2 regions of the uncultured Gilvimarinus sp. genome follow, and region 2 is predicted to be linked to the other one. Evidence: predicted binding sites of a transcription regulator. Region 2 holds the regulator's gene; the other holds the start of a gene.
What was found. The regulator sigma-54, encoded in region 2, starts transcription at its own class of promoters, with help from an activator protein. The targets are predictions, from matches to a motif close to TGGCACANNNNTTGCNNT.
Positions count from the first base shown of each region.

Region 1: the regulator sigma-54 is predicted to act here: its motif matches at 10,891-10,908, upstream of atzF (allophanate hydrolase).

Region 1 is NZ_CAXAUC010000010.1:71,430-86,045, forward strand. Features, by position in the region: gene AACY82_RS14215 (pectate lyase) at 1-1,103, opposite strand, end outside; gene AACY82_RS14220 (multidrug effflux MFS transporter) at 1,606-2,829, shown strand; gene urtE (urea ABC transporter ATP-binding subunit UrtE) at 2,875-3,570, opposite strand; gene urtD (urea ABC transporter ATP-binding protein UrtD) at 3,678-4,502, opposite strand; gene urtC (urea ABC transporter permease subunit UrtC) at 4,499-5,584, opposite strand; gene urtB (urea ABC transporter permease subunit UrtB) at 5,711-7,342, opposite strand; gene urtA (urea ABC transporter substrate-binding protein) at 7,463-8,707, opposite strand; gene atzF (allophanate hydrolase) at 9,026-10,828, opposite strand; gene AACY82_RS14255 (hypothetical protein) at 11,258-11,845, opposite strand; gene AACY82_RS14260 (DUF4136 domain-containing protein) at 11,997-12,584, opposite strand; gene AACY82_RS14265 (DUF4136 domain-containing protein) at 12,651-13,259, opposite strand; gene AACY82_RS14270 (hypothetical protein) at 13,492-14,565, shown strand.
Region 2 is NZ_CAXAUC010000004.1:116,674-131,289, reverse strand. Features, by position in the region: gene AACY82_RS09000 (HAD-IIIA family hydrolase) at 1-43, shown strand, start outside; gene lptC (LPS export ABC transporter periplasmic protein LptC) at 84-620, shown strand; gene lptA (lipopolysaccharide transport periplasmic protein LptA) at 610-1,158, shown strand; gene lptB (LPS export ABC transporter ATP-binding protein) at 1,160-1,885, shown strand; gene AACY82_RS08980 (RNA polymerase factor sigma-54) at 2,029-3,558, shown strand; gene raiA (ribosome-associated translation inhibitor RaiA) at 3,689-3,979, shown strand; gene ptsN (PTS IIA-like nitrogen regulatory protein PtsN) at 4,009-4,467, shown strand; gene rapZ (RNase adapter RapZ) at 4,478-5,356, shown strand; gene AACY82_RS08960 (HPr family phosphocarrier protein) at 5,357-5,629, shown strand; gene yjgA (ribosome biogenesis factor YjgA) at 5,702-6,220, shown strand; gene AACY82_RS08950 (YhdP family protein) at 6,245-10,255, opposite strand; gene rng (ribonuclease G) at 10,305-11,774, opposite strand; gene AACY82_RS08940 (Maf family protein) at 11,830-12,459, opposite strand; gene mreD (rod shape-determining protein MreD) at 12,478-12,975, opposite strand; gene mreC (rod shape-determining protein MreC) at 12,982-13,803, opposite strand; gene AACY82_RS08925 (rod shape-determining protein) at 13,905-14,616, opposite strand, start outside.

The sequences.
Region 1 (14,616 bases), on a different contig from region 2:
CTGCCTTTTTCGACACCCTTGTACTCATCGCATACGTGCGGGTCGCCGGAGGAGTAATTTTTAATTCGCAGGTTTCGGATGGTGGCGCGATCACCATAGTTGCGGTTTACCCCGACGATAGCACCAATTTCGGCATCAATATTGACGTCGTAAATCAATACGTTGCGCGGGCCACCGTTGTTGGTACAGTTGCCACACGAGCGCCACAGCTTGCCGTGCTCGCCGTAAGCGGTAAAGCCACCGGATATAACCGTGGTGCTGTTTTTAGAGTTATGTTGGAATATTTTGTCCGGGCTGCCACCGTAGCCGCCATCTGAGTTGTAAGCCGAGCCGCCGACTATAGTCATAGTACCGCCCTCGGATTTATTGGTTGCGGCGTCTTCACACACATCTTCCCAAACTACATCGGTGAGGGTGCAGTTGCCACCGGTACAGTGGATACCGTCGGCGCCACCGTTGGCGGCCAAGCGCACATTGCGCACTGAGGCGTTGTTAAGGCTGATAACGGCTCCCTGGCTTTCGTCGTCGCCATTGCAACTTAGGCCGATGGTTTTGCCACCGCAGTCGACGAAGCGGTTTGACAGCGAGGCGCCCGCGTAGCATTCGCTAGAGCTGCCCACTTTTTGAAACGCCCATAACTGACCGGGGCCGCCCCAATAGCTAAACAGACGCACATCGGCGCCCGCGTACATGCTCATCTCCCACACGTCCAGCGCACGACCACTGAACTTAGAGGTAATAGAGTGGTAATTGCCGCCCTGGCTGTCAATGTACCAGCGTTGATTGTCGCCGCCGCTGTAGCTCCACTGGCGCAGTTCGGCGCCGTCTTCGGCGTTCCACTCGTAAACATCCAGTGATTTACCGCTGTGTACGGCGCGAATGGAGTAGCTACCGTCGCCCAGAGCCTGAACGTCAAACTGTTGGTTGGTACCGCCAATGGCAAACCATTGCATGACATTGGCGCCGTCGTCGCTGCTAAAGCTGTCTATATCGAGCGCGTTACCATTGAGCTTGGATACGATGACATAGCGGCCGGAGGACAGCGCCGCAAAAGAGCTGGCACTAAAGGCCATCAGGGTTAATAGGATAAAGAGTTTCTTCATGGTTCAACCTCATTCATTATCGTTGTTGTCACACATAGGCGAAAGAATGCGCCTAGCCAAATAACCTCGGTGTGTGGCAAGGGCATTTACCAAGACACCGTAGGAGGAGTGATAATAATGAAAAGGACATGCTTGTTAATACTATTAAACTATATTAATACCTAATGGTAGGCCAATTTCTTATTTCTTTAGGTTTTGGTCAGGCCTGTTTGGTGTGGCAAAATATTAGGCCCGCTAGGTTAGTGATTGAAAAACCTATATTATTCAGTTGCTTAGCGTAAAGTGGCGGTAAAGCCCTGCTATTTTAGGGTTGTCGTTTAAATCGTTTTATAGTGCCGTGATATAATATGTATGACATATCAATGTTTTTGCTTAATCTTACTTGGTCTAACTTAAATTGACCTTGTGGTTAAGTAGGCCCGATTTTAGGCGTGTGTCTATCTTTTCTATCGCTTTTTGGGTCTACACTAACGCTTCCACTCTCTTAGTTTTATATTCTGCTATGCCTACACCGTCTATCCAGCGCTCTGACACAATTTCGTTGCCCTTGGTTATTACCTTAGCGGCCACCATGATGTTGGGGCCTTTTTCACTCGATACTTACTTGCCTGCATTTCCGGCCATTGCTGTTGATTTGGGAGTGTCCTCACAGGCAGTAGCGGTGAGTGTTTCGGTGTATGTCTTTGCGCTGGCGATAGGGCAACTTATTGGCGGGCCGCTATCCGATAAATTAGGACGCAAGCAGGTGTTGATGGCGGGTTTGTTGATTTTTGCGTTTGCCAGTGCGCTGTTGGCGACGTTGCATACCTTGCCGCACTTTTTAATTGGCCGCGCGTTGCAAGCCATTGGTGCGGGCTGGGTGTTGGTGTCCGTGCCAGCGCTGGTTCGCGACCGTATCAGCGGGCAAGAAGCCGCCAAGCTGTTTTCGTTTTTGGGCTTGATTTTGGTGGTGGCGCCAGGTATTGCCCCAAGTATTGGCAGCTTGCTGCTGAAGATCGGCCATTGGTCGGGCATTTTTGTGTTTATGGCGGTGTATGCGGTTTTGATGATTCCGCTGCTAATTAAAATAGTGTTTAGCGAGCCGCCCCTGCCGCGCCCGGTCGAGAAAGTGCCGGGGAGTATTATTCAGCGTTATGTGGCGGTCTTTAAAAATCGCACGGCGCTGGCGTATATCGCCTGGCAGGTGGGGGCTTTCTCGGTAATGATGGTGTTTATTACCCACAGTTCGTTTATTTATCAAGATCATTTTGGCCAGTCGGCCGATGCGTTTGCCATTATGTTTGCGGCTAATATCGCCGCTATGTTTTGCTGCAATTTAGTGAATCGGGCGCTGCTGGCGCGCTGCTTTAGTTCACTGCATATTTTGCAGCTTGCCACCGGGCTACAAGGCATAGGGTTAGTCGCGTTAACATTGGCGGCGGTATTTGCATGGCCGGTGTGGGTGTTTTTACCTGCCATGATGATCACCATTGGCGCTCACGGCGCGCTCTCGCCCAATATTCAGGCCTGTTATATGGAGCACTTTGCGCAAAACAGCGGCACCGCGGCGGCATTGCTTGGTGCTTGTCAGTTTGGCGGGGCGGGGTTGCTAAGCGCATTGTCGGGGCTGTTGCCGCATACGTTATTGTCGGTCGTGTTGGCGATGGTGGCGTGCGGACTGCTAGCGCAGTGTTTTATGTGGCGCTCGGTGTGGCGGGGCCGCGCGATGAATAGTCCTGAATATTAATAGTACTAAGGCAGAGTGAAAAGCCGCTCTGCCTTAGCTTTTACATTAAACGCTTAAGTACTTCTGCACTAAATCATCGTTCAATTCATCGATGGCGCCGGTGGCCTCCACTTTACCGCGCTCCATAATGTAAAAATGGTCGGCGACTTTACGGGCAAAAGGTAGCTTTTGTTCCACCAGTAAAACCGTTAAACCAAACTCATGGTTCAGCCGGCGGATGACGTTGCCGATGTCACGCACCACATTGGGTTGGATGCCTTCGGTGGGCTCGTCCAAGATTAGCAGTTTAGGGTCGAGTACCAGCGCGCGGCCAATGGCAAGTTGTTGTTGCTGACCGCCGGATAAGTCGCCGCCACGGCGGTGTTTCATTTCTTTAAGTACCGGAAACAGCTCGTAAATCAAATCGGGCACTTGGCTTTTGCCGTCGGGCCGAGCACCAAGGGATATTTTTAGGTTCTCTTCGACGGTTAGCAGCGGGAAGATCTCGCGGCCCTGTGGCACATAGCCGATACCAGCGCGGGCGCGGGCCTCGGTGGAGGCTTTACTGATGTCTTTGCCGTTAAAGATGATGCTGCCATCTTTAATAGGCAGTAAGCCGGTAATGCATTTAAGTAAAGTGGTTTTACCCACGCCATTGCGGCCAATTAGGCAGCCGCAGGTGCCTTCGGGCAGCTCCAAATCCAGATCCCAGAGGATATGGCTTTGGCCGTAGTATTGGTTAATTGATTGTATGTTTAGCACTGTGTTGCTCCAATTATTGTTGGGAGAGCGGGGGACGGTTGACGGAAAACGGTTAACGGCGAAGTGAATTCTGTATTTCGTTCTCCGTTTCTCTTCATCGCCAACCATCATTCCCCCAAATAAACCTCAATGACCTTGGGGTTGCTTTGCACCTGATCCATTGTGCCCTCGGCCAATACTGAGCCCTGGTGCAGCACCGTGACTTTTTTGGCGATAGAGCGAACAAAGGCCATATCGTGCTCAACCACAATCACGGAGTGTTTACCGGCCAGGGACGTTAATAATTCGGCCGTGCGCTCGGTTTCTTCGCCGGTCATACCGGCTACTGGCTCATCGACCAGCAACACCCGTGGGCTTTGCATCAGTAACATGCCAATCTCTAACCATTGTTTTTGCCCGTGGGATAAGTTGCCGGCGCTGTTATGAACATGTTGGCTAAGGCCGATGGTGTATAACACTTCATCGATTTTGTCGCGCTGCGCACCGGTCAACTGGTGGCTTAGAATATGCCACACGCGTTTGTCGTCGGCGGTGGCGAGTTCTAAGTTTTCATACACCGAGAGCGCTTCAAACACCGTGGGTTTTTGAAACTTTCGGCCAATACCACCACGGGAAATTTGATGCTCAGACAGATGCTGCAGGTTAATCTGTTGACCAAAAAAGATACTGCCCGAATCGGGCTTGGTCTTGCCGGTAATCACGTCCATCATGGTGGTTTTACCGGCGCCGTTGGGGCCGATAATACAGCGCAGTTCGCCATCATCGATAAACAGGTTGAGGTTATTCAGTGCTTTAAAGCCATCAAAACTGACGTTGACGTCTTCGATGTACAAAATGGGGCCGTGACTGGTATCCACCGCGTGGCCGAAGTTTGGGTCTTTTACCGGTAGGGCGCGGGTGCTCCAGTTCCGCGCGTGCTTAAACGGGTTCATGGTGCGTCCTCCTGTTTGGCGTCGTTGCTTTTTTTGTGGCGGCGCTTAAAGCGGCTGAATAAACCCACGAGACCTTTCGGCAATACCAGTGTGACTAAGACAAACAATAAACCTAAGGGAAACAGCCAAGCCTCTGGGTAGAAGCTGGTAAAAATGGTCTTGCCATAGTTGACACTAAAGGCACCGACAATGGCACCGTATAACGTACCGCGGCCCCCGGTTGCCACCCAAACCACCAGCTCGATGGAGTTAAGCGGCGAGAACTCACCCGGGTTGATAATACCTACTTGTGGTACATAGAGGGCGCCGGCGATACCCGCCAGAATTGCGGAGAAGACAAACAACCACAGCTTGTAGGACTCCACTTGATAACCGCAAAAGCGGGTGCGCGTTTCGGCATCGCGGATAGAAACGATTACCCGGCCCATACGCGAGGTCACAATATAGCGGCAGGCAAGGTAGGCGATAATAAGCATAATGCCCGAGGCTAAAAACAGACCGATACGGGTTGAGTCAGCGGTGATGGAAAAACCGAGAATGTCTTTAAAGTCGGTTAAACCATTGTTGCCACCAAAGCCCATTTCGTTGCGAAAAAACGCCAGCATTAAGGCGTAGGTAAGTGCCTGGGTAATAATGGCAAAGTACACGCCGGTAACCCGCGAGCGAAACGCCAACCAGCCAAACACCCAGGCCAGTATGGCGGGCACGAGTATGACCATTGCCATAGCAAACCAAAACATATCAAACCCAAGCCAATACCAGGGCAGACTATCCCAGTTTAAAAACACCATAAAATCCGGCAGTAGCGGGTCACCGTATTTCCCGCGATCGCCAATTTGGCGCATTAGATACATGCCCATGGCGTAGCCACCCAGCGCAAAAAAGGCGCCGTGACCGAGCGACAAAATACCGGCGTAGCCCCAGATTAAATCCAGTGCTAACGCCAGTAAGGCATAACATAAAAATTTACCGAGTAATGTTACGGTAAAGGTCGATACATGAAGCGGTGAGCTTTCGGGCACCGCCAGATTTAAGATAGGCACGAGTATGCAGGTGAGGGCGAGTATCCCCAGCACCACCATGCCGCCTTTGTCACTGGTCAGTAAACGTTGCGTTAACATAATTTTGTCCAACTCTTTTTTTGTTTCTCGTGCGCGGATTTTTATAGTGAGCCGCGCGGGTGTTTATGGGCGTATAGGCGTTGCCGTTTAATCGGCGGCAGCGCGGCCTTTTTGTGGAAACAGCCCTTTGGGTTTTTTCTGAATAAACAGAATTAACAGCACGAGAATCAAAACTTTGGCCAACACCGCGCCGGCGTAGGGCTCCATAAATTTATTGAGTAAGCCAATGCCCATGGCGCCGACCAATGTGCCCCATAAATTACCAACGCCGCCAAATACCACCACCATAAAAGAATCGATGATGTAGGCCTGCCCCAGGTTAGGCCCAACGTTAGTAAGTTGCGACAGTGCGACACCGGCGATGCCGGCAATACCCGAGCCCAAGCCAAAGGTCAGGGCGTCGACCCAGCTGGCGCGTACGCCGACGGCGCGCGCCATGGGGCGATTTTGCGATACAGCGCGGACTTTAAGCCCGAGAGAAGTCTTTTTAAGAATGGTCAGCAGGGCAAAAAAGACCATCAGCCCAAACAGTAAAATGTAAAGCCGGTTAAAGGTAAGTGATAGGGCTGGATTGATTTGCAGCGAGCCACTCATCCACTCTGGCAGGCTGACGGCGCGGTTTAATGGTGAGAATATTGAGCGAGCGGCCTGCTGTAAAATAAGGCTAATACCAAACGTGGCCAATAGTGTCTCGAGTGGACGACCGTACAAAAACTGAATCACGCCGCGCTCGATAGCAATACCCACTAAGCCCGCGACCACAAAGGCACTGGGAATGGCAATAAACAAGCTTATGCCAATATGGTTAGGTAATAGCTGCTGAATGACCCAAGTAGTATAGGCGCCGATCATCATAAGTTCGCCGTGGGCCATGTTGATTACCCCCATGACCCCAAAAGTAATGGCGAGTCCGATGGCGGAGAGTAAAAAAACTGAGCCAAGACTTAAACCAAAAAACACGTTCTCAGAAAAGCGGAATACTTTAAGGCGCCCCTCAATCGACTCCAGGGCTTGTTGCGCTTCTTGTTGTACGGCTTTGTCCGGGTCGCTATCGGCCAGTGCCGCTAGCGGGCCACGCACCTCGGGAATAAGCGAACCTTGCAGCTGTTTAACTGCATTGAGGCGTACATTGGCGTCATCGCTTTGAATGTTGTACATCGCAATGGCTGTGCTCATGGCATCGCGTACGCCGCTATCGGGCTCGCTTTCACGCAGAGCTTGCAAGGTGGTGGCGGTTTCTTCATTGCCGCCGTCGGTGATTAGACGGTTAACCGCCCCTAACCGGATGGCTTTGTCGGGGCTGCTCAGGTTTAGCTGCGCCACCAATGTGTGCAGCTGACTGCGCAGTTTATTGTGAATAGGGATACGCTTTAATCGGCCCAAATCGTCATTGATGAGCGCACCGGTTTGGGCGCTTAGTAGCGAGTCATCCTCGAGCTCGATAACCACCAGCGTGGGGTCGCCTCTGGTAGCCTTGAGTGATCCGTCTTGTAGCGCGCTAAGTACGATGGCGCTGCGCTCGTGTTTAAGTGTGGCGATGGCCGAGACGGTTTTAATTCGCTTGCTTAAACTGCCCTCAGCCAGTTCATCAACGAGGGTGTTAAAGGTGGTGGTTTTATCAGGCGCGCTCTGCGCGTAGCCCGGCGAAAACCCCAGCGCCATTACCAGCAGTAAAGTGAAGCTTAGGTAACGACGAACCGAGTTCTGTAATTTGAACATGGCATTAGTCACTATCATGGTGTTTGAGGATGTTGTTATGCTTACTGTTTTAAGCACTTATCGTTGTTATCTGTCAGGGGCTTCGCACCCCTGACAGTGATGCCGGTCGCTATACTTAATTTACTCAGTCGCGCCTACGCATTTTTTACTCATCTCGTTGTAGTTGCCGCAGCTGATTGGAGCGGTCCAGTCGGAGATTAAATCTTTCGAGCCTTCAAGGTAGTCAGACCAAGCGTCGCCAGGCACTAACCCTTCGGTTTCCCAAACGGTAAGAAACTGACCATCTTCCTGAATCTCACCAATTAATACAGGCTTGGTGATGTGGTGGTTAGGCAGCATTTTGCTGGTGCCGCCGGTTAAGTTGGGTACTTCAACGCCGACAATGGCATCAATCACTTTGTCGGAGTCGGTAGAACCGGCTTTTTCGACGGCTTTTACCCACATATTGAAGCCGATGTAGTGCGCCTCCATCGGGTCGTTGGTAACGCGCTTGTCGTCTTCAATAAACGCCAGCCACTGGTCGATAAACTGATTGTTCTCGTCAGTATCGACACTCATAAAGTAATTCCATGCGGCCATGTGGCCTACCAATGGTTTAGCATCGATACCCGACAGCTCTTCTTCGCCCACTGAGAAAGCAACTACCGGAATATCCTCGGCCGAAATACCTTGGTTGCCCAGCTCGCGGTAGAAAGGTACGTTGGCGTCACCGTTAATGGTCGAGACAACGGCGGTCTTTTTACCGGCGCTGCCAAAGCGCTTGATGTCCGAGACAATGTTCTGCCAATCGGAGTGACCAAACGGGGTGTAGTTGATCATAATGTCGGACTCTTTAACGCCTTTCGATTTTAGATAGGCGGCAAGAATTTTGTTGGTGGTGCGCGGGTACACATAATCGGTACCGGCCAGTACCCAGCGTTTTACTTCCAGGTCATTCATCAGGTAATCAACCGCGGGAATCGCTTGCTGGTTGGGTGCCGCGCCGGTGTAAAATACGTTGCGTGATGACTCTTCACCTTCGTACTGTACGGGGTAAAAAAGTAAGCCGTTTAGCTCTTCGACGACGGGCAGTACTGATTTACGCGAAACGGATGTCCAGCAGCCAAAAATGGCATCGACGCCCTCTTGCGAGATAAGCTCGCGAGTTTTCTCGGCAAATAAAGGCCAGTTGGAAGCCGGGTCCACCACCACGGGCTCAAGTTTTTTACCCAGCAATCCGCCTTTTTTGTTTTGCTCTTCGATAAGCATCAACATGGTGTCTTTGAGGGTGGTTTCTGAGATGGCCATAGTGCCGGATAGCGAGTGCAGTACGCCGACCTTAATGGTGTCATCTTCGGCGTAGCTGTTGGCTGCGGACAGTGTCATCCCGCAGGCAAGACCTAGCGCGCCAACGGTTTTTGCCAGTTTTCTTAATATCATGGTCGATCTCCATAGCTTGAGGTTAGATGAGCGTCACGCAGTGTGCGCCCCAGTTTTACTCCCAGACATCGCGTTTACTAAGGCTCCCGACAACATCGGTTGCCCTTACCGAAGCTCACGCTTCGGTTTTACAGACAAGGCGATCCCACGGCCGATAAATTCATTATCAGCTTGTCGAAACGACTCTTGTTTCTGCAATTGGTGTAGGCCGACGTGTTGGCGCCGCCCTTTAAAAATGTCAGGTAATAGTGTGGCGGTTGTTTATCATTGGTTTGCCACCTTGTTTTTATTGTTTAAAAAATTTCTCCAGCCGCCGTACTCGGTAATATCGAGCGCTCCTTTAAGCCCTGCTGGCTCGCAAATAAAGCCCTTTACGGTGCTGCCATCGGCTAAGGTCACGTTGCCGATGCCTAATGGCGCCGGTATCTCGGCGACAAAACTGCCAAACAATGTGAGTGGCATATCCCACAGCTCAACCGTAATGGCGCTGCCGGTGTCGTCGCGGGCAAGACCGGGTTTAGCTGGCTGGGTATTACTTAACGCGTAAAGCCGGTAGCGGTCGGCGGTGTTGGTTTCGCAGACAAAGCGCGCACTGCGGCTGGTGAGTTGATGGTTTAGCGGCATGCCTGTTAAATGTGCGCCAACGACGGCGACGCGTATGAACTGATCGTCAATCCCCGCAGGTTTTGCTGGCGTTAATGGCAGCGTTTGCTCGGAGGCGCCTTTCGTCCAGGGTTGTTGCTGTTGCCAATAGGCGCCTAAGGCAATAAGGGCGTTGTCGCTCCAGGCCGGTGCAATAAAAGTAATGCCAAAGGGGAGCGCATCGCTGCGTTTAGGGGCGGGCACCGATAACGCGGCGCAATCGGCTAAGTTAACAAAGTTGGTAAACATTCCCAGCTGAGTGTTAACGCCAACTGGGTCGGCGGCAACATCGGCCTGTGTCGGAAAGCGCACGGTGGTGGGTACCATTAGCGCATCGACTTCTCTCATTAAGCTTTGTATTTCTTGCGCGAGCTCGGCGCGGCGGTACTCGGCGTTAAACACATCGATAGCCGTAAAGTTAGCGGATTGCGAAATAATGCCGCCGACCACGTCGTTAACCTCGGCCGGTTTTTGCGCAATAAAATCGCCTACGGCGGCGCCGCGCTCGGCAACCCAAGCACCGCCGTATAAAAGCTGAGCGAGGTTTTGCATTGGCGTAAAGTCTAAGGTGGTTATATTTGCCCCGGCCTCTTTGAGTTGTTGCACGGCGATAAGCCACGCCTCGCGTTGTGCGTCGTCGCCACACCAGTCGATAGATTCAGGTATGGCAATGTTTGGTGCGCTGCCAAACAGGTGTGTTTGCACACTGAGTTGCGGTTTGCGCGAATAGGCATCTGCGCTATCAAACGCTTCGAGGTGCCGTGCAACGGTCGCGGCATCGTCTACCCCTAAAGCGAATATCGATACGCAGTCGAGGCTGCGACAAGCGGGTACAACCCCGCGCGTGCTAAAGCGGCCTTTAGTGGGTTTAAGCCCAACGATATTGTTAAAACCTGCGGGTACGCGACCTGAACCGGCGGTATCTGTGCCTAAACTAAAGGGCACTAGGCCGCGCGCAACTACCACGGCTGAGCCTGAGCTTGAGCCGCCAGAAATATAATCCGGGTTAACACTGTTGGGCACCGCGCCATAGGGCGAGCGCGTACCTACAAGACCTGTGGCAAATTGATCGAGATTGGTTTTGCCAATCACGATGGCGCCGGCTTGTGTTAAACGGGCGACGGCGGTCGCGCTATTACGGGCGTCATAGCTGTAGGCGGGGCAGGCGGCGCTGGTGGGTAAACCGGCGACATCAATGTTGTCTTTAACAGCAAAAGGAATACCGTATAGCGGCAAGTCAGCGGGAGACTTATCGTTTAAAAAAGCCAGCTGTTGGTTAAGCTCGGCGCGATTAATTCTGTAGGTCCATGCCGGGTCACTGGCGTCAAGCGCATCAACTAATGGCGTGAGTAATTCGGCTGGCGTCGCCTCTTGGCGAGTATAGGTATCAAGCCAGTCTGTCAGTGTCCATCCACTTGTTCGCATGGTGTTTGAGGTCTCGCTTATGCTTAGTTTAAATTAGCGTTTTCATAAAAGGCACAGGCCATTGAGCATGAAGCGTGCCAAACGAGAATGACGCGCGAGTGATGCAGCGTAACGCTGGTGATTGCGAGGGTTTGCCCGGCGGCTTTAAAACTTGAGCGGCGCTTAGTCGCTTGATGGGCAATAAGTTTGCACTGTTATTGCGCACCATTTAAAGACGGAGGGCATGGCCTCGCCTTAATATGGTGCGGACAGTGAGCTTGGGTTTTGCGCGGACCGTTAAGTGATGTTTATCGATGTTGGCCACGCGTGATGGACGCACTTAATGCGGGCGCCCACTAAAACTCGTAGCTGTGTTAGTGGTTGGTGTGTGGGGGGGGTGGTGTTATCGAGGCCGGCTAACCTGCAAAGGCTAGCCGGGTCTTATGTATTTTAGCCATCACATAAAGCGCGTACGCGCTTGATGGCGAGGTCGATGTCCTCTTCGGTTTCTGCCTTTAACGCAATTTGCTTGGCCGTGTGACACTCGGCCGCGTCCTCTTGGGCAGAAGAGACGACGTGAGGGTGCTGCAGGGCAGCGTTGCCATGAGAGTCGCAGTAAACACTGGCAACTCGACGAACATTGGTCGTACGGCCTTGTTCGACACTGACGCAATCGCCAACGCGGATGTCGCCTTGCTCTGTGATTACCTTTAAGGTGCCGCCGCGCGCTAAGCTGATTTGGTACGAGTAGGCGTCACGATTGCCTTGCAGTAACGCCGCAAGAATACCGCCTGCTACGGCACCTTCCAGTGCGTGTTCACCGCGATTGTGATGGCCACTGGTGGCGGCACCGACGATGCCTCCCATCGCGGCGCCACTTCCTGCATCAGAGTCGATCTTGACGTTATCAATAGCGTCGACCGTACCGTAATTGATATTGATTGAGTAATTTAAATCGCTTTGGCTTACGCCGTTGGCGCACGACGATAGCAGTAGACACGCGACGGCGACGCCATAAAGTTGTCGATTGGCCTTCATGTTTTATTCCCGGTGAGTGTTATTTATCCTGCGGGTTGCCGTTGATAGAGACAAAATATTACAAGGCCCGGTGCGGGAGGCGCACCGGACGCTATCGCTTAACGGCTTAAGATTAGCACTAAAAATGTGAGTTGGCGCCAGTGTGCAACGGTTATTTGGCGCGCGGCAATGAGCGCAGCAAAGATGTAACCGCTTGGTCGATGACTTGCGTCTGTTCGTTCTCGTCCTCGGCGGTTAGTTTGCGCCGATACACGCCTTGCCACACCGCTTGATTGGCGCTGCGGTCGACCACATCGATGTTGATAGCGCCGGCGTAGGTGATGCGCGTGGTACCACCTTCGCGCTCCTGCGGCAGCGGGCCGTAAAACGACGCCCAAGAACGGTAATAACCGGTGCGGTCCGGGGTGATCGGGATGGCGTTATTAAACGCCTGTACATCGTTGTCGATCTCGGCGTGGAAATTAATAAACAAATCGCCGTTGCGATCAACTTGGCGGTAACCTTTGGCGGTTAACTCGCGGGCAATAGCGGTGGCTACGTCCTGCGCTACGGGTTCTGGCTCGCCGTACACCTGAATACCCGGAGTACTGGTGAGCGAGAAGGTTTGGTACAGGCTAAAGTCTGTGTTTTTTGCTGTCAGAGTTTGAATGTCGGGGGTGGGAGTGCTCTGGCAGCCGGCAAGTAACAAAACGGTAGAGGTTAGCGCAAAAAGAGTGTGCAACACAGATAGACGAGACATAGCAGATCCTAAAAAGCCGAGTGGCGGCGGCCGGACGAGCCGACTGCCGCGAGGTTTGCTCGGTGGTTATTTGGTAGTGGTTGCCACCTGAGTTGGGTAGGTTTTAAAAATCTGATTTACCGCAGTGCGAATGGCGTCACGGGGGTTGGCCATGGCGTCTTTGCTCAGCTTGCCCTCGGCGATGCCCTCCCAAACCAGTTGCTCTTTATTGGCATCGACGACGTCGATGTTTAACGTCCCCACTTTGTAATGGCGGGTCTCGGTTTCTGAGCCGTACAGCGGCAGCCCCATATACAAGCCACTGCGGTAGCCGTAATACCCATAAGAGGCGGTCATTGATGGCGTGCTGCGAATATCGGTACGATTCTCGGTATTGGAGAAAAAGTTAACCAGTAAATCCGGCGATTGCTCGGAGTAGGTATAACCCAATTGCTCCATTTCTTCCCTTGCCGCCGACTTAAAGTGGCTCGTCACGAGCGTGGAATAGCCCGATTTGTCGGTGCCCAGTGGATCGACAAACGCAAAGGTTTGGTACGCGGTAAAGTCTGCGTCGCGGTCGTAATCGCTCTGAATCGTGGGGCCGCTGGAGGCGCAGCCCGCCAAGAGCGCGGTGCCAACGATCAGTGTGGCCGCCAGCTTTACCCAGCGAATAGTCAGCTTACGTGCGTGAATCATACGGTCTTCTCCCAGTACATGGATCGTTATCAATGGCTTTGACACTAGTATATCGATAAATGATCCACAAAGTGGTGATTGAGTGTTACTAGGGCGGTAAATTTGCGCGTTTAAGCCCCCTTTGTTGAGGTTGGGTATGTTTTGCCCCTGTGACAAATTGACACACTGACAATCCCCCCAGACGCGGTACAATACCGGCCTTTGAATTTTGCCTGACATAAGGAGCGAGACAATGGCGACAATGAAGGTTAGAGGGGTGGCTGTGACTGCTCTGGCAGGGGCATTGCTTGCATCGGGCGCTAGCGCCCATGAGCAGACCTTTAGGCCCGACTCTCATGCGCCTGCCGGCGTTATGGTGGATCACGCCCACAATAAAGGCGAGGTCATGACCGGCTACCGCTACACCTACGCCAGTTACAGTGGCATGTACCAAGGCGATAGTGAAATTGGCGCCTCGGGCCTCGCGGCGGCGGGTTACAGTATGATGCCTACCGCCATGAGTATGGAAATGACCATGCTGGATATTATGTACGCCCCGACTGATCGTTTAACGCTGATGTTAATGCCCATGTATATGACCATGAGCATGAATATGGCCGGCACCGGCATGATGGAGCACGCTATGGACATGGGCGGCTCTATGGGAATGGACGACTCTATGGATCACGGCCACGGCATGGGGCATATGTCCCACGAGGTAGACGGCTTTGGCGATACCAACTTCAGCGCCTTGTATAAGCTGGTTACCGCCGAGCACCAAACACTGATTGGCACCTTGGGCGTAAGCGCACCGACCGGTAAAGTAGACTTGAAAAACCCCGACGGCAGCTTCGTACACTACGGCATGCAGTTGGGCTCTGGCACCTGGGATGCGACGCCTTCAATCACCTACACCGGTACGGCGGGTGCACTTAACTGGGGCGCCCAGGCCTCGGCGGTAATCCGCTTAGAGGATGCCAACGACTCGGGCTACGCCCTAGGCGATAAATATGGCGCAACCGCATGGGGTGCGGTGCGTGTGGTCGATTGGATGAGTTTCTCGGCTCGGGTTAACTGGACCGATCAAGACGCCATAAGCGGCCATTACAACGGTGCGCATAACCACTCAAGCCCCGCGGATATTCAAGCCAATTACGGCGGCGAATTTCTTGATGGCGCTTTGGGGATCAACACCGTGGTTACCGGCGGTGACTTTGCCGGGCTGCGCTTGGGGGTGGAGTGGGTGACCCGCCTGGAAGAAGACTACAATGGCTACCAGCTAGGGTTAGATGACAGCGTTAATGTGAATGTGTCTTACGCGTTTTAATTAAATGACTTTACCCTCTAGCCGCAGTAAGTGTGCACTGCGGCTTTACTT
Region 2 (14,616 bases):
CTACACCGCCATGCTGGCGCCATTTATCGCAACTGAGGACTAAGCCTGTGCGGCCCCGGCAACCCAAATCTTGGATACTGCTTATGTCGATATGCAGCGCGCTGATTTATGGCGCACTGCAATACTCGCCCCGTGACATGCTGTTAAGTGACGAGAGCGCCAAGGCGCAAAAGCAATTCCCGCAATCGTATATGACGGGCATTGTCGATCGCACCTATAGCAACAACGGCAGCCTCAAACACAAAATGGTTGCCCGCTCTGTTACCTCGTTTAGCAATGGCACCATTAACCGCAGCGAAGTGGATCACCCCCACGTCACGCTTTATCGCCAATCGAGTACTGAGCCATGGCAACTTTCAGCCAAGCAAGGCACCAGTGTCAGCAACGCCATCACCCTGCGCGACAATGTGCAGGTATGGAACGAAAAAGGCCAATACGGCTGGGTGACCTTAACCACCGATGATCTAACCATCGACACTGACCAGCAATACGCGCATACCGACAAACCTGTTACCATGCGTAGCGAGCGCGGCACCACTCGCGCTGTTGGCCTCAATGCCGAGCTCGACAACGGACGTATTGAACTGCTATCCGAGGTAAAAGCCACTTATGCCCCTTAATGATATTAAGCGCTATTTAAAGACGGGCTTATTTCCGCGAGTCCCGGCGCTGGCTTTAGCCGCCGCAATGGCAATGATTGCCACAACAGCTCACGCCTTACCCGACGACCGCGAGCAAGACTTTCAGCTACAGGCCGACAAACAACTGTTTGATCAAAAAAATGGGCTAGTCACCTACACCGGCTCAGCGCGCCTCCAACAAGGCTCGTTGATCATCGATGCCGAGCGTATCGTGGTTCACTTTAAAAGTGACAATTCAGTCGCCAAAATCGAGGCATCTGGCTCCCCGGCACACTTTGAACAGCAACCCCAAGCCGACAAAGGCAAAGTGTTTGCCGAGGCTCACGAGATCAGCTACGACCACGACAAGCGCACGGTAACGCTCAGCAACAGCGCTAAAATCGAACAAGACGGCGCGATTATGCAAGGCCACAGCATTCACTATGACTTGGCCCGCGAACTCATCAACGCCCAGAGCGATGACAACTCGAACGAGCGTATCAAAATGGTGATTCCTGCCGGAGCGACCGAAAAATAATATGGCCACTCTTACTGCACACAACCTCGCTAAAAGCTACAAACGCCGCCAAGTCGTCGCTGACGTGTCGATGTCTGTTAGCAGCGGTGAAATTGTCGGCTTACTCGGGCCTAACGGCGCGGGTAAAACCACCTGCTTTTACATGATCGCGGGGCTGGTCAAAGCCGACAACGGCCGCGTCACCCTAGACGAGCTAGACCTGACACACCTACCGATCCACGGCCGGGCCCGGGCGGGCATTGGTTACCTGCCGCAAGAGGCCTCGGTGTTTCGCAAGCTGTCGGTGGCGGACAACATCCTCGCCATCTTAGAGACTCGACGCGATCTCAAAAAACCACAGCGCCTAGAGCAGCTCGAGCAGCTACTGCAGGAGTTTCACATCACCCACATTCGCGACAACCTCGGCATGTCGCTCTCGGGTGGCGAGCGCCGCCGGGTCGAAATCGCCCGCGCCCTGGCAACGGACCCGGCCTTTATTCTACTAGATGAGCCCTTCGCCGGGGTTGACCCTATCTCGGTCAGCGACATTCAGCACATTGTGCGTCACCTTAAGGATCGCGGCATTGGTATTTTGATTACCGATCACAATGTCCGAGAAACACTTGGCATCTGCGAAAAAGCCTATATCGTCAGCGAGGGCCATATCATCGCTGAGGGCAGCTCGGAGCAGGTTCTGGCCAATCAGAAAGTGCGCAAAGTCTACCTCGGTGACAACTTTATGCTGTAAAGCCGAGCAGCCGCACCACCACTTGACAATTTCTATTTTTTGACTTTCAGGCACAAAGATTGCTTAGTACTATTGCTTGGCTTGGTGTTGATGACTAAACTCCACAGTTACAACAACACAATCTGAGTGCCATTGCTAACATTATGAAGCAGTCCCTACAGCTAAAGTTGGGTCAACAGCTCACCATGACGCCGCAGCTGCAACAGGCCATCCGCCTCCTGCAGCTATCGACGCTGGATCTGCAACAAGAGATCCAAGAGGCGCTGGACTCCAACCCCATGCTCGAAGTTGAGGAGAACCTCGACGACAACACTGGTAGCGACCAAAAGGATAGTGACACCGACGGCAAAGATGAACGCCGCGATAACAGCCAGGACGAGCTGAACCCCGCAGACCCAGCGAGCACCCAAACCACCGCCGAGGCGGACGAACCCACCGCTGACAGCGAGTGGAGCGAGTCGATCCCGCAAGACCTACCCGTTGATACCAGCTGGGATGATGTCTACGAGAGTTCGTCGTCAACATTACCCGCCAGTAACTACGAGGGCGACGATAACGACTTCGAAAGCCGTCGCGGCAATACCGAATCGCTCTACGACCACCTAATGTGGCAGCTCAACCTCACGCCCATGTCCGAGCGCGATGAGATCATTGCCCTGGCGATCATTGACTCCGTCGAGCCCTCGGGTCTTCTCAGTAGCAGTATCGAGGATATTTTTGAGGGTTTAACCGCCAATTGGGACGACCTAGAACTCGACGAGGTGCAGGCGGTACAACACCGCTTACAACAGTTTGACCCTTGCGGCACTTGCAGCATCGACTTAGTCGACTGCTTACTGGTGCAGCTGGCCCAATACGACAAAAGCACCCCTTTTTTAGAGGCGGCGCAACTGATTGTGCGCCAGTACTTGCCGTTGCTCGGTAGCCGCGACTACCGCCAACTGATGCGCAAGACCCGCCTCAAAGAACCTGAGTTAGCTCAAGCCGTGGCGTTGATTAAAACCCTTAATCCACACCCCGGCGATGGCATCAGCACCAGCGAAACCGAGTATGTCGTACCCGACGTGTTTGTGGATAAGAAGGAAGGACGCTGGACAGTTGAGCTCAACCCAGACATAGCGCCAAAGCTGCGGATCAACTCCGGCTACGCCTCTATGGTCAAACGCGCCGACTCCAGCCGCGACAACACCTTCTTAAAAGACAACCTGCAAGAGGCCCGCTGGTTTTTAAAGAGCCTGCAAAGTCGCAACGAAACTCTGCTAAAGGTGGCCACCTGTATCGTCGAAAAGCAACGTGGTTTTTTAGAGTACGGCGCCGAGGCCATGAAGCCACTGGTGCTGCACGATATTGCCGAGCTAGTGGAGATGCATGAGTCGACTATCTCGCGGGTCACCACCCAAAAGTACATGCACACGCCACAAGGCATATTCGAGTTAAAATACTTTTTCTCTAGCCATGTGAGCACCGATTCTGGCGGCGAGTGCTCGTCGACCGCAATCCGAGCTATTATTAAAAAGCTGGTCGCGGCAGAGAACCCGAAAAAACCTCTGAGCGATAGCAAAATCACCGAGATGCTTTCCGATCAAGGGATTCGCGTTGCCCGGCGTACAATCGCCAAGTATCGCGAGTCGTTGAATATTCCGCCTTCTAATGAGCGCAAAGGGCTGGGTTAAGACACCGGCCCATGTGACAGAACTTCTAATCCTTGCTATGTTGAAGTTCTGCCAATCGCTCGAGGCAATGCGCTAATACCAAGGGTGCAGCACAACAACTTAGGCAGCAGACAGACACGAGGAGCAGTGTATGCAAGTAACCATCAGCGGCCATCACGTCGATGTCACCGAAGCGATTCATAATCACATCGAATCCAAACTGGAACGACTGACTCACCACAGCGATTTGATCACCACAATCAATGTTACCGTGTCGGTAGAAAAACAAACGCAAAAAGCCGAGGCGAAGATTCACGTTAACGGCAAAGACATTTTTGCTGACGCCGAGTCAGACGATCTCTACACCTCGATTGATGCCATGACCGACAAGCTCGACCGGCAATTAATCAAACACAAAGAAAAACTTCGCAGCCACCGCTAATTAGTTACTAACAAGTTACGCAAAATACTATGCAAATTGCACAGATCTTATCGCCTGAACGTACCCTGAGCCGAATCGAAGGCGTCAGTAAAAAACGTGCCTTAGAAATTCTCGCCAACACCATTGCCGAGAGTATCCCCGGCATGGATGCCGACGAAATCTTTCGCCGCCTGGTCGCGCGTGAGAAACTCGGCTCGACCGGCATTGGCCACGGCATTGCCATTCCTCACAGCCGCCTGCCGGGCTGCGAAGCGACCATCGCCGCACTGATTACGCTCAAAGCGCCGATAGATTTTGATGCGATTGACGGCGAACCCGTCGACGTTCTGTTTGCCATGTTGGTACCCGATCAAGCCAATGACGAACATCTACACACGCTGGCAGCATTGGCCGGGGCGCTCAACGAAAGCGCCTATCGGCAAACTCTGCGCGATGCTGACAGCGGCCAGGCTCTATACGCGGCCGCCATCGCTCACGACAACGGATAGGTAGGCGTGTATGCACCTTGTCATTGTCAGCGGATTATCCGGCTCAGGTAAAAGTACCGCGCTCAATGCGCTGGAAGACTCCGGCTATAACTGCATCGACAACTTACCGATCAGCCTACTGCCAGCCTTAGTCGATCAAATTCAGCTGCATAAAGATGCCGACAACCAAAACTTTGCCATCGGGATTGATATTCGCGATGCCTGGCAAGACCTGGCAATGTTTCCAGTCGCCATCAAGCCACTGCGCGATGCTCGCCTGCCCTTTACCGTTATCTTCCTAGATGCTGATGCCGATAAAATCGTCCAGCGCTTTAGCGAGACCCGGCGCAAACACCCCCTAAGCAACAAACACACAAATTTAACAGAAGCGATTGAAACTGAGCAGCAGCTACTATTGCCTATGCGCGATAGCGCCGACTTAGTGGTTGATACCAGCGCATTAAACGTGCATCAATTACGGGAGCTAATTAAAGAGCGAGTGGCGGAGCCCGACGCAGAGGGTATGGCGGTACTGTTTGAATCTTTTGGTTTTAAACACGGGCCACCCAACAACGCCGATTTAGTCTTTGACGCACGCTGCCTTCCCAACCCCCACTGGGACCCTAACTTGCGCAGCCAAACCGGTATCGATCAGGATGTCGCGCAATTTCTTGACGAACAGCCGCTGGTGCAAGACATGCTGGCGGACGTAAAAGGGTTTTTAGAACGCTGGTGGCCGCATTATCGAGCCAACAACCGCAGCTACATTACTATTGCTATAGGCTGTACCGGCGGCCAACACCGCTCGGTTTACCTGTGTGAGAAGTTGCAGGCTCACTTTGCCAGTCAACTGGACAATGTCCAGGTCAGACATCGCGAGCTTGGCCACTCAACCAAAGAGAGCCATTAAATGCCAGAAAAGTTTGTTACCATCGTTAACCATAAAGGCCTACATGCCCGCTCTGCCGCCAAACTGGTTGCGCTAGCCAAAGAGTATCCCTGCCAAATACAGCTGCAGGCCGCGGATAAATCGGCCGACTGCGCCAGCATGATGGCATTAATGATGCTGGCCGCCGGTATGGGTACCGAGGTATGCGTACGTGCCGAGGGCCCCCAAGATCATGCGGCGGTCGAGGCCATCTGTGCGCTGATTGAAGCGGGATTCGACGAGCAAGACGAATAACCCGTACCACTGCAGCGCTCAGCATGAGCTGCTATAATCGCGCCCCACCCAACACGAGCCAACCGCGACGCCATGACGACAGATTTTGAAGCAGACACTGAAGAATTCGAAGGTCCGAGTAAGTCTCAGCGCAAACGCGACATGCACGTGCTGCAAGAAATCGGACGAGAGCTTACCGAACTCAAAGAGTCGCAACTGGCCAATATCGAACTGCCAGATGAGTTGCGCGAGGCCATTCTGGAGATGGAACGCATTCGCCAGCGTGAAGCCAGACGCCGGCAATTACAGCGTATTGGGCGATTGATGCAGTTGGTCGATGGTGAAGAAGTCGCCGCACAACTTGCCGCGATAAAATCTCAGGGCACTCTTAGCATTCAACGCCAGCACTTAATTGAGCGCTGGCGCGATGAGCTACTCAGTGATGAGGCAGACGCACTGAATCGCTTTATTGCCGAATACCCCAACATCGAGATTCAACACTTACGCCAGCTTATTCGTCAGGCTCGTAAAGCACCAACGCAAACCAAGGCGACGACTCACGCACGCAAGCTGTTTCGTTATATTCGGGACACTTTAGCGCAACACGAATAAAACTGTCGTTTAGCCACCATCACACTATTGCTCTTCGGCTTCGGCCGCACGATCAAACGCCGTCACCGGGTCATCCCAATCGCCAGTAATACTGTAGGTTAAACTGGTCACTTTATTCATCTGCTCTTCGAATAATTTGCTGATGACAAAAACCCCCGCGGCGGCCGGTAACCCCGCCGCCAATGCGGCAATGACCGTCAAATTACCACCCATCGGCAAAGTCGCTACCAAGCGTGTATCAAGCGTTTGATCCACTAAATCCACTGTACCGGTCAGCTGCATACGGCTTGAGGGTGTGCGCAGTAACACCGGCTCAGCAACCACCATTTGGCCCGCATCAAAGTGCACCGCACCGGTGATTTCATCAAAGGTTAAGCCGCTTTTGTATAGATCCGAGAAATCCAACCGCAAACGGCGCGCTAGCGAATCAAAGTTAAATAACCCCATCAGGCGTAACAACCCTTCACCGGCAATGGCCGAGTCTCGGATAAAACGCCCTGACCCAATAACCGTCGCGACATCACCCTCAAGCTTGGCAAGCTCAAACGCGGACGGGTCGCCAGGCCAACTCAACGCCAGTTGATAGACCGCCGACTCACTTTCCAGACTTTGTGGGGCCTCCCACTGACGCATGACGTCCGCCATATCAGTGGCACTTAACTGCGCCTTTAATTGCGTTCTCTCGGGCTCTAGCTGCCAACGCAGCGCGCCACCACCCTCGCCATGGCCGGCGATGGATAAGCCTCTGACGCTGCCGTAGACATCACTCAACACCAAAGCATCGGGATCAGGCTGAACATTAAACTGCCAACGGCCGTAATGGTCGTCGCCTAGCTGCAACTGCTCGATGTTCACCTCCGCCGGGCGCAACCGAGCCAATAACTGCGCAGTTAATAACGGGTGATGCTCAGCCGTATCATCGGATGAAAGTGCGGATTCATTATCGTTCGCGGCAAGCGCCGGAAGCCGCAAATACGAAATATTAAGGCGCGCAGGGACAGCCTGGTCTAGCGGCCAATTCAGCTCGGCGGTTAACACCTCGCTCGACACCATAAAGTCCCACGCTTCGGTTAACTGGCGCACCTGTAACTGCACGTCTTGCACGCTAATGCCAGCCACCGCTTGCTCTTTGATATGGAGATCCACCGAGAGTGGCACACCCAGCGAGGGGAGTTGCGCCGCACCTGAAGCACCCGATTGCGCCGCGCCGAGCAATTGCCTGGAATAATCTCCGTAGCGTTGCAATACCTGCTGCCAAGGATCAAGGTCGATCTGCTCAAGCTGCCCGGTAAAATGCAAGGTAGGGCTCGCGAGCATTTCCGGCTCGCCGCCCAACGCAATAGCACCACCCAGCAATTGCTGAGTGCCGGGCTCGACATGTAAGGTCGCGCGCAATCGATCTAAGTAATGCACGTCGGCCAAAGCCGTTTGCTTTCCTAAAATATAATTAATAACCAGTTGACCCGGCTCACTGGCACTTTTACCCAGCGGCTTGGGCAAATTAACCTTAATGCCGGCAAGGTCGGCGGTAACACCAACGGCCGCCATTAAGTCGTCCTCGTGCCCGCCTTGACCGTCCGCCAGAAATTCAGCTGGCTGCTGGTCACCAGCTGGGTTGGCTTTGCGATGATTCAGTTCAACATGAACATTCAGCGGCACCTCACCTTCGGCAAATAGTAGCGCGGGCTGTTTGCTCCAACGGGCCAATTGTTTAACACTTGCGCGAGTGTCTACCTCAATCAGCGTTCTGCTTTGTTGCTCTAGTTGTTCGGTGCCCAAGGTAATGGCTGTCTCGTGGCCAAAAAGCTGACCGTGCAACCGTTCAGAGCGCAGACCATCATCACTGTTATAAAAAATTCGCCCGTTAAAGTTCTCAAGCTCCAACCCGTAATTATCCAACGCAAAGGTTGATGCATCGACATCAATTTGCAGGTTGTGGTAACTACCCGCCGCGCCGGACGTTAAGGGAATGGTTAAGTCCACAGCGGCATCTAGGTCACCGTGCAGATACCATGTATCCATCGTGTCACCGACGTAATCGCGCAAAACACTCTGACGCAAAATACGCAGCCCGTCGCTGGCAATGCCATCCAGCTGCCCGGTTACCGCCAACACCTTACCGGCATCAACCGGATTATCTTTTAGCGTTACGCTGGCGTTTTTCACATCGCTATTATAAATTTGACCGCGAGAAAAAGACGCGTACAAATCATCATTGTCCAGCAATAAGCGCCCGGTTAAATTGCGGGCGGCGGGCCAATCCGGGTGATAATTAAAGTAGCCCTGGGCAATGTCTAGCGCCAACGCCACATTGTGATCAGCGGGATCTCGACTATTGAGTGCACCGCGATAAATAAACGCGGCATGTGGTGCAACGGCGGGATTATCCGTGCCAATACCGCGCTCCAGGTATCGCTTTACATCATCGGGGACGATCTCAGGTAAATATTTGCGATACTGGCTGGCCGCTATATCTTCGGCACTGACATACACCGTTAAATCTATTGGGCCAGTATTGCGCTGCCAAGGTAACTCTAAATGAAAATAACCTTGCGCGCGCTCTTCACCATCGTGCAACAATAACGGGCCGCTGTTGACGAACACGCGATTTTCATCTGGATGCAGATACCAAGCCACCTCCCCGCGCGCGCCATCAAACCTCATTGGCTCTTGATAAACTCCGGGAAACGCCATGCTAAATCCATCGCGCGAATCGATCTGTACGAAGCCCCCTCGGGCACTCGCTTGGACATAGCCAGATACATCGCTAAAAGCCGGCACTCGATTCCAACTGCCAACGCTAACCTTGTCCAGGTTAGCGGCTAACTGCCAATCGGCCCACTTGCCGGGCATAGCGGACAACTCGAGAGAGTCGATCTTTCCTTTGGCATCGAGGCTAGCCACTAATGCCGCCAATGTAGGGTGCGCCGCCAACAGCTCGCCTTGCTGCAATAACTGCGTCACCTTAGCCAAATTCACACTCGACAACTGGGCACTTAAAGGAGCCTCTGCGCCGGCGCGGCGCGCCACCAAATCCAGCTCAAGGTGCGTATCTTCATCCAGCACCCACAGCGATTGCTGCAAAGCCAGGTGCCAACGCTTAACGCTCGCGAACTGTCCGCTCACCTCGGTGCGAAGGTGCGTTAACGATGCTTCGGCATCCCCCAAAGGAATACTGACATCCGCTAATGTAAGGTCACCCACCACACTGACACTATCATTGCCAATTTTACGACCAAACCAGAGGCTAGCACTGATATCGCCATCGCCCCCCGCCTGTTGATTTTCAAGGCCAGTCTTTTTTAACAAGACATCGATAAGTTTATTGGCGGGAAAGTCTCGCAGCTGCAGGTAGGCATCGGCGGTAAAACGTTTGTCGCGCGGGTCGCCTCGCCCCTCAAGTAAAAAAAACAAAGTATTCGGGTGCTCGGCAACATCCACACGCACCAATAGCCGATGGAAACTACCGCTGTTTTCGAGCAACAAAGATGGGGAGTTAAGGCGTATTTGCTCGCCACTGTCAAAGTGAAAGTCTAAATGCGTTTTGTTAAAGGCAATGCGTCGCGAGGCAAGCAGAATGTCGAGTATTTTATTGTGCAAATCACCGCTGGGGCGCGCACCGTCATTACTAATTCCCTGCAGCTGCCAATGGCCCGATTCATCCTGACGGACAGCCATAGTGCCACCGGCCAGTTCGACATTACCCCATACGGGTCTCCAGGCGAGAACCGAACCCACGATATCCAGTCGCAGCCGAGCGCTGTCCATCGCCAGTAAACGCTCGCCCGTCAGAGCATCTATCTCAATGCCTTGCACATCGAGCACTGGCTGTAAGCCGCTCCAGTCTGCGCTCACCTGAGTTAATTTCACCTGCGCACCGGACTGCTCTGACAATAAGGTTTCAAGCTCTTGGCGGTAGTCGGCCACTAGATACGAAAAACTACGGCCCGCCTGCACCAGCACAGCCAGAGCGATCACCGCCACTGCCAGTATCAAGCACAGTTTTCGCAACACATAGCCCAGTGCCCGCAACATCGGCTAGCCCTCCGCGCTCCGTGTCGCAAGCTGTCCGCTGTAGTACCCGCTAAACCAGCACAATGTCGTACTGCTCCTGCGTAAATAAAGGCTCTACCTGAAACTCGATGGTACGACCAATAAAAGCCTCGAGGTCGGCAACATAGGCGGCGTCTTCATCGAGCAAGCGATCGACCACAACCGAGGCGGCCAACACCAAAAACTTTTCATTATCGTAAGCGCGCGCCTCTCGCAAAATCTCCCGAAACACTTCATAGCAAACCGTTTCGGCCGATTTAACTTGCCCCCGGCCGCCACACACAGAGCAGCTCTCGCACAACATTTGCCCCAGCGACTCACGCGTGCGTTTGCGGGTCATCTCCACTAAACCTAACTCTGACACGCCGGTAATTTTGGTTTTAGAGTGATCGCGATCTAAGGCTTTTTCGAGCGTGCGCAACACTTGCCGCTGGTGCTCGGGGTCTTGCATATCGATAAAATCCAACACGATGATGCCACCAATGTTGCGTACCCTTAATTGTCGGGCAATAGCACCCGCCGCTTCCATATTGGTTTTAAAAATCGTCTCTTCCAGGTTGCGCCGCCCGACAAAAGCACCGGTATTAACATCGACCGTCGTCATGGCCTCGGTCTGCTCGACAATCAGATAACCATTGGATTTAAGGGGCACACGCGAGTCCAACGCCCGCGCAATTTCGTCTTCAACCCCATACAAATCCAGCAGTGGCCTCTCCCCCTGATAGCACTCAATAATATTGATTAACTGCGGGCAGTACTCATTGGCAAACTCGCGCATTTGCGACCATGTCTGGCGCGAATCAACCCGTATTTTTTCGATAGGAAGACGCGCAAGGTCACGCAGCGAGCGCAGTGTAAGCGGCATATCTTCATAGATCACCGCTGGGGCATTGATCGTCGCCAAGCGGTTGCTCAAGTCTTGCCAGAGCTTTTGCAAAAAGGGAATATCGCTCACGATGGCATCAGCCGGAATACCCTCGGCAACGGTGCGCACAATAAACCCGCCGTCAAAGCCGTGTTCGCGCACGCTAGCCTCGACGGCATCGCGCAAGCGCTTGCGCTCGGCGTCATCATCAATACGAATCGACACGCCAATATGAGCGCTGTTAGGCATATAAACGAGATAGCGAGATGACAGGGTGATATGAGTCGTCAAGCGAGCGCCTTTAGTACTGATCGGGTCCTTACTCACCTGTACCAATAAAGGCTGCCCCTCACGCACCAATGTGCGGATATCGGGCAACTCAGTCGGGCGCGGCTCACCCTCGGCATGCTCTGGCACCAACTCCTGAGCGTGAATAAACCCAGTGCGCTCTAAACCAATATCGACAAACGCGGCCTGCATGCCCGGCAGCACTCGCACAACCTTACCTTTATAGATATTGCCCACAAAGCCGCGACCGTGGCTGCGCTCGATGTGCAACTCTTGCAGCACCCCGTTATCTACTAGCGCCACCCGGGTTTCAACCGGGGATACATTGATCAGAATCTCTTCACTCACTGTGCGTGTCCCGCCCGTGTGATTTTGAAGCGCGCATAAGTCATCAACCATCGACTCATTCTGGAGCACCCCAAAAAGGGACATTGTACTTGCTCAACAGGGGTGCTGTCGTCTCCAGCGGCAAACCGACGACATTGGAGTAGCTGCCGTGAATCTCACGCACAAAAACCGCACCCAACCCCTGAATCCCATACCCACCCGCCTTATCGACCGGTTCACCGGTATGCCAATACGCTTCAATCTCGGCGTCGCTCAACTCACGAAAGCACACTTCGGTGCGCACCAGCGCTACATCAAGCTGCTTACCATCGGTAACCGCAACAGCCGTTATCACGGTATGCGCGCGATTAGACATCGATCGCAACAACTGCGCCGCGTGCGCTTTGTTGTGGGGTTTTTCCAGCAGCTGATCGTCGAGCACCCCAAGGGTATCGGCACCCAACACTACTTGTGGCTGAGACGCGTAAGGGGTTGCGCGTGGCCGAGTAGCCAGTAGAGATTGCCAACCAGCCTCAGCTTTAGTTCGAGCCAAGCGAGTTACATATTGCTCGGGGGACTCATCTTTCGCGGGCACCTCCGGCACATCAATGACCACACGGGAAAACGCCACGCCGATTTGACGCAAAAGTTGCGCGCGTCGGGGGGAGCCGGAAGCAAGAAACAATTGAGCGGGAGCGGAGCTCATCACAATACCCCGTAAACGTTAGACTTGGCGGGCAATACGATAATGACGACGCAAACCATCAAATAACATCGCCAATAAAGGCCAACAGCAAGCACTGGCTACGGCCGGCAATAGAAAACCAAATCCGTCCATTGCTCGCCCACCCAGAGCTTGCACCCAATAGGCCAGCAGCTGGGCGCAGGCGACCAACAACAACACCCAAAGTGACTCTTGCCAGCGGGCAAAGTGACGTACCCGACGATAACTACGCAGACACAAATAGCCCACTACCGTCAGCATCAATGGGTGCTGCCCCAACGGAGAACCCACGGTAACGTCCAGCAATACGCCCAAAACGACTAGCAGCGCCATGCTGCTACTCTGGGGCAAAATGTAGATCCAGTAAATGGTCACCAACAGCACAAACTGAGGGCGAAAAATCCTATATTCCAGTGCCAGCGGGTAAACGTCGAGCAAGATGGCGACGAACAACGTCAGCAACACTAAAACATAAACGGGAAAACGATCGGGCCACATACCGGGTCAATCGACCTGAGGTGCGTCAAACACCAGCAAAACATTACGCGCACGATCCATCTGCGCCATGGGGCGGGCGGTAATTTGCGCAAACGGCTGGCCGGGGTCGCGCTCGATGTTCTCGACTACAGCCACCGGGTAGCCCGCGGGAAAGCGCTGCCCTAAACCCGAACTCACCAGCAAATCACCCACTCGGATGTCCGTGGTATTAGAGACGTGGCGCAGCGTCAAGCTGTCGAGCGAGCCCGTGCCCTCGGCAATGGTACGGATGCCATTGCGATTGATTTGCACCGGCAGTGCATGAGAGGGGTCGGTTAGCAGCAGCACCCGAGCGCTATCTGCGCCAACTTCGATCACTTGCCCCATCAGCCCTTTCGCGTCCAGCACCGGCTGGCCAACGTAGACACCGTCATCACTGCCACGATTGAGCACCAGTGTGTGACTAAGCGGATTGGGAGAGACGCCGATTAACTCGGCCACTAAAACATCGTCTTCGAGAATCTCGGTGGCATTAAGCAATTGCCGCAAACGCACATTCTCGGCCGCCAGCGCCGCCATTTGTTGCAGCTTACGCTGATGAATCAACAACTCAGACGCGAGCCGGTCTTTCTCTTGCACGAGCTCAGCGCGCGAGACGAACGTCTCATCGCTCCACTCGCCGATCCGACGGGGAATATCGGTAATTTGATAGAAGGGTTTGGCAAGAGTGCTTAGCTCACGCCGCGCAGGGTCGAGCCAGTCGGTATAAAGGCTAATTAACACCAGCGCTAAAGCCACTAAGCCAAAAAAGGCAAAGCGAAAGCTGACAGCAGGGCCTTTTGTGAACAGTGTTTTAATGGCGGCATCTCCCGACGTAACGCACTATGCCGTTTTAAGCGCGACCGGCTGTCAAAGTTGCAACAAGCCGCGCGACCAATGTTTAACTAAAATTACGAAGACAACAAATCAATATTGCGTTTGTCATTCATCTCCATCGCCAATCCACCACCGCGAGCAACACAGGTAAGAGGATCTTCAGCAACCACAAATGGCAGACCCGTCTCGTTGGCTAACAAGCGATCAATGTCGCGCAGCAAAGCGCCACCACCGGTTAACACTACGCCGCTCTCGGCAATATCGGAGGCCAACTCAGGAGGGGATTGCTCGAGCGCGCTCTTAACCGACTGCACAATACCGGCCAACGGCTCTTGCAGCGCCTCTAAAATTTCATCGCTATTTAAGGTAAAGCTGCGAGGCACCCCTTCGGCCAGGTTGCGGCCGCGCACATCGATCTCGCGCACTTCGCTGCTGGCGTAGGCACAACCAATCTCTTGCTTGATCCGCTCGGCCGTGGCATCGCCAATAATACTGCCATAGTGACGGCGCACATAGTTCACAATCGCCTCGTCAAAACGGTCACCACCAATACGCACCGAGTCGGAGTACACCACACCGTTAAGCGAGATAACGGCAATTTCAGTCGTACCGCCACCAATGTCGACCACCATCGAACCGTTGGCTTCGGCAACTTTTAAGCCCGCACCAATTGCGGCGGCCATCGGCTCTTCAATTAAACGAACCTCCAGTGCACCAGCACCTAGCGCCGATTCGCGAATCGCGCGTTTCTCTACCTCTGTGGACAAACAAGGTACACTAATCAGT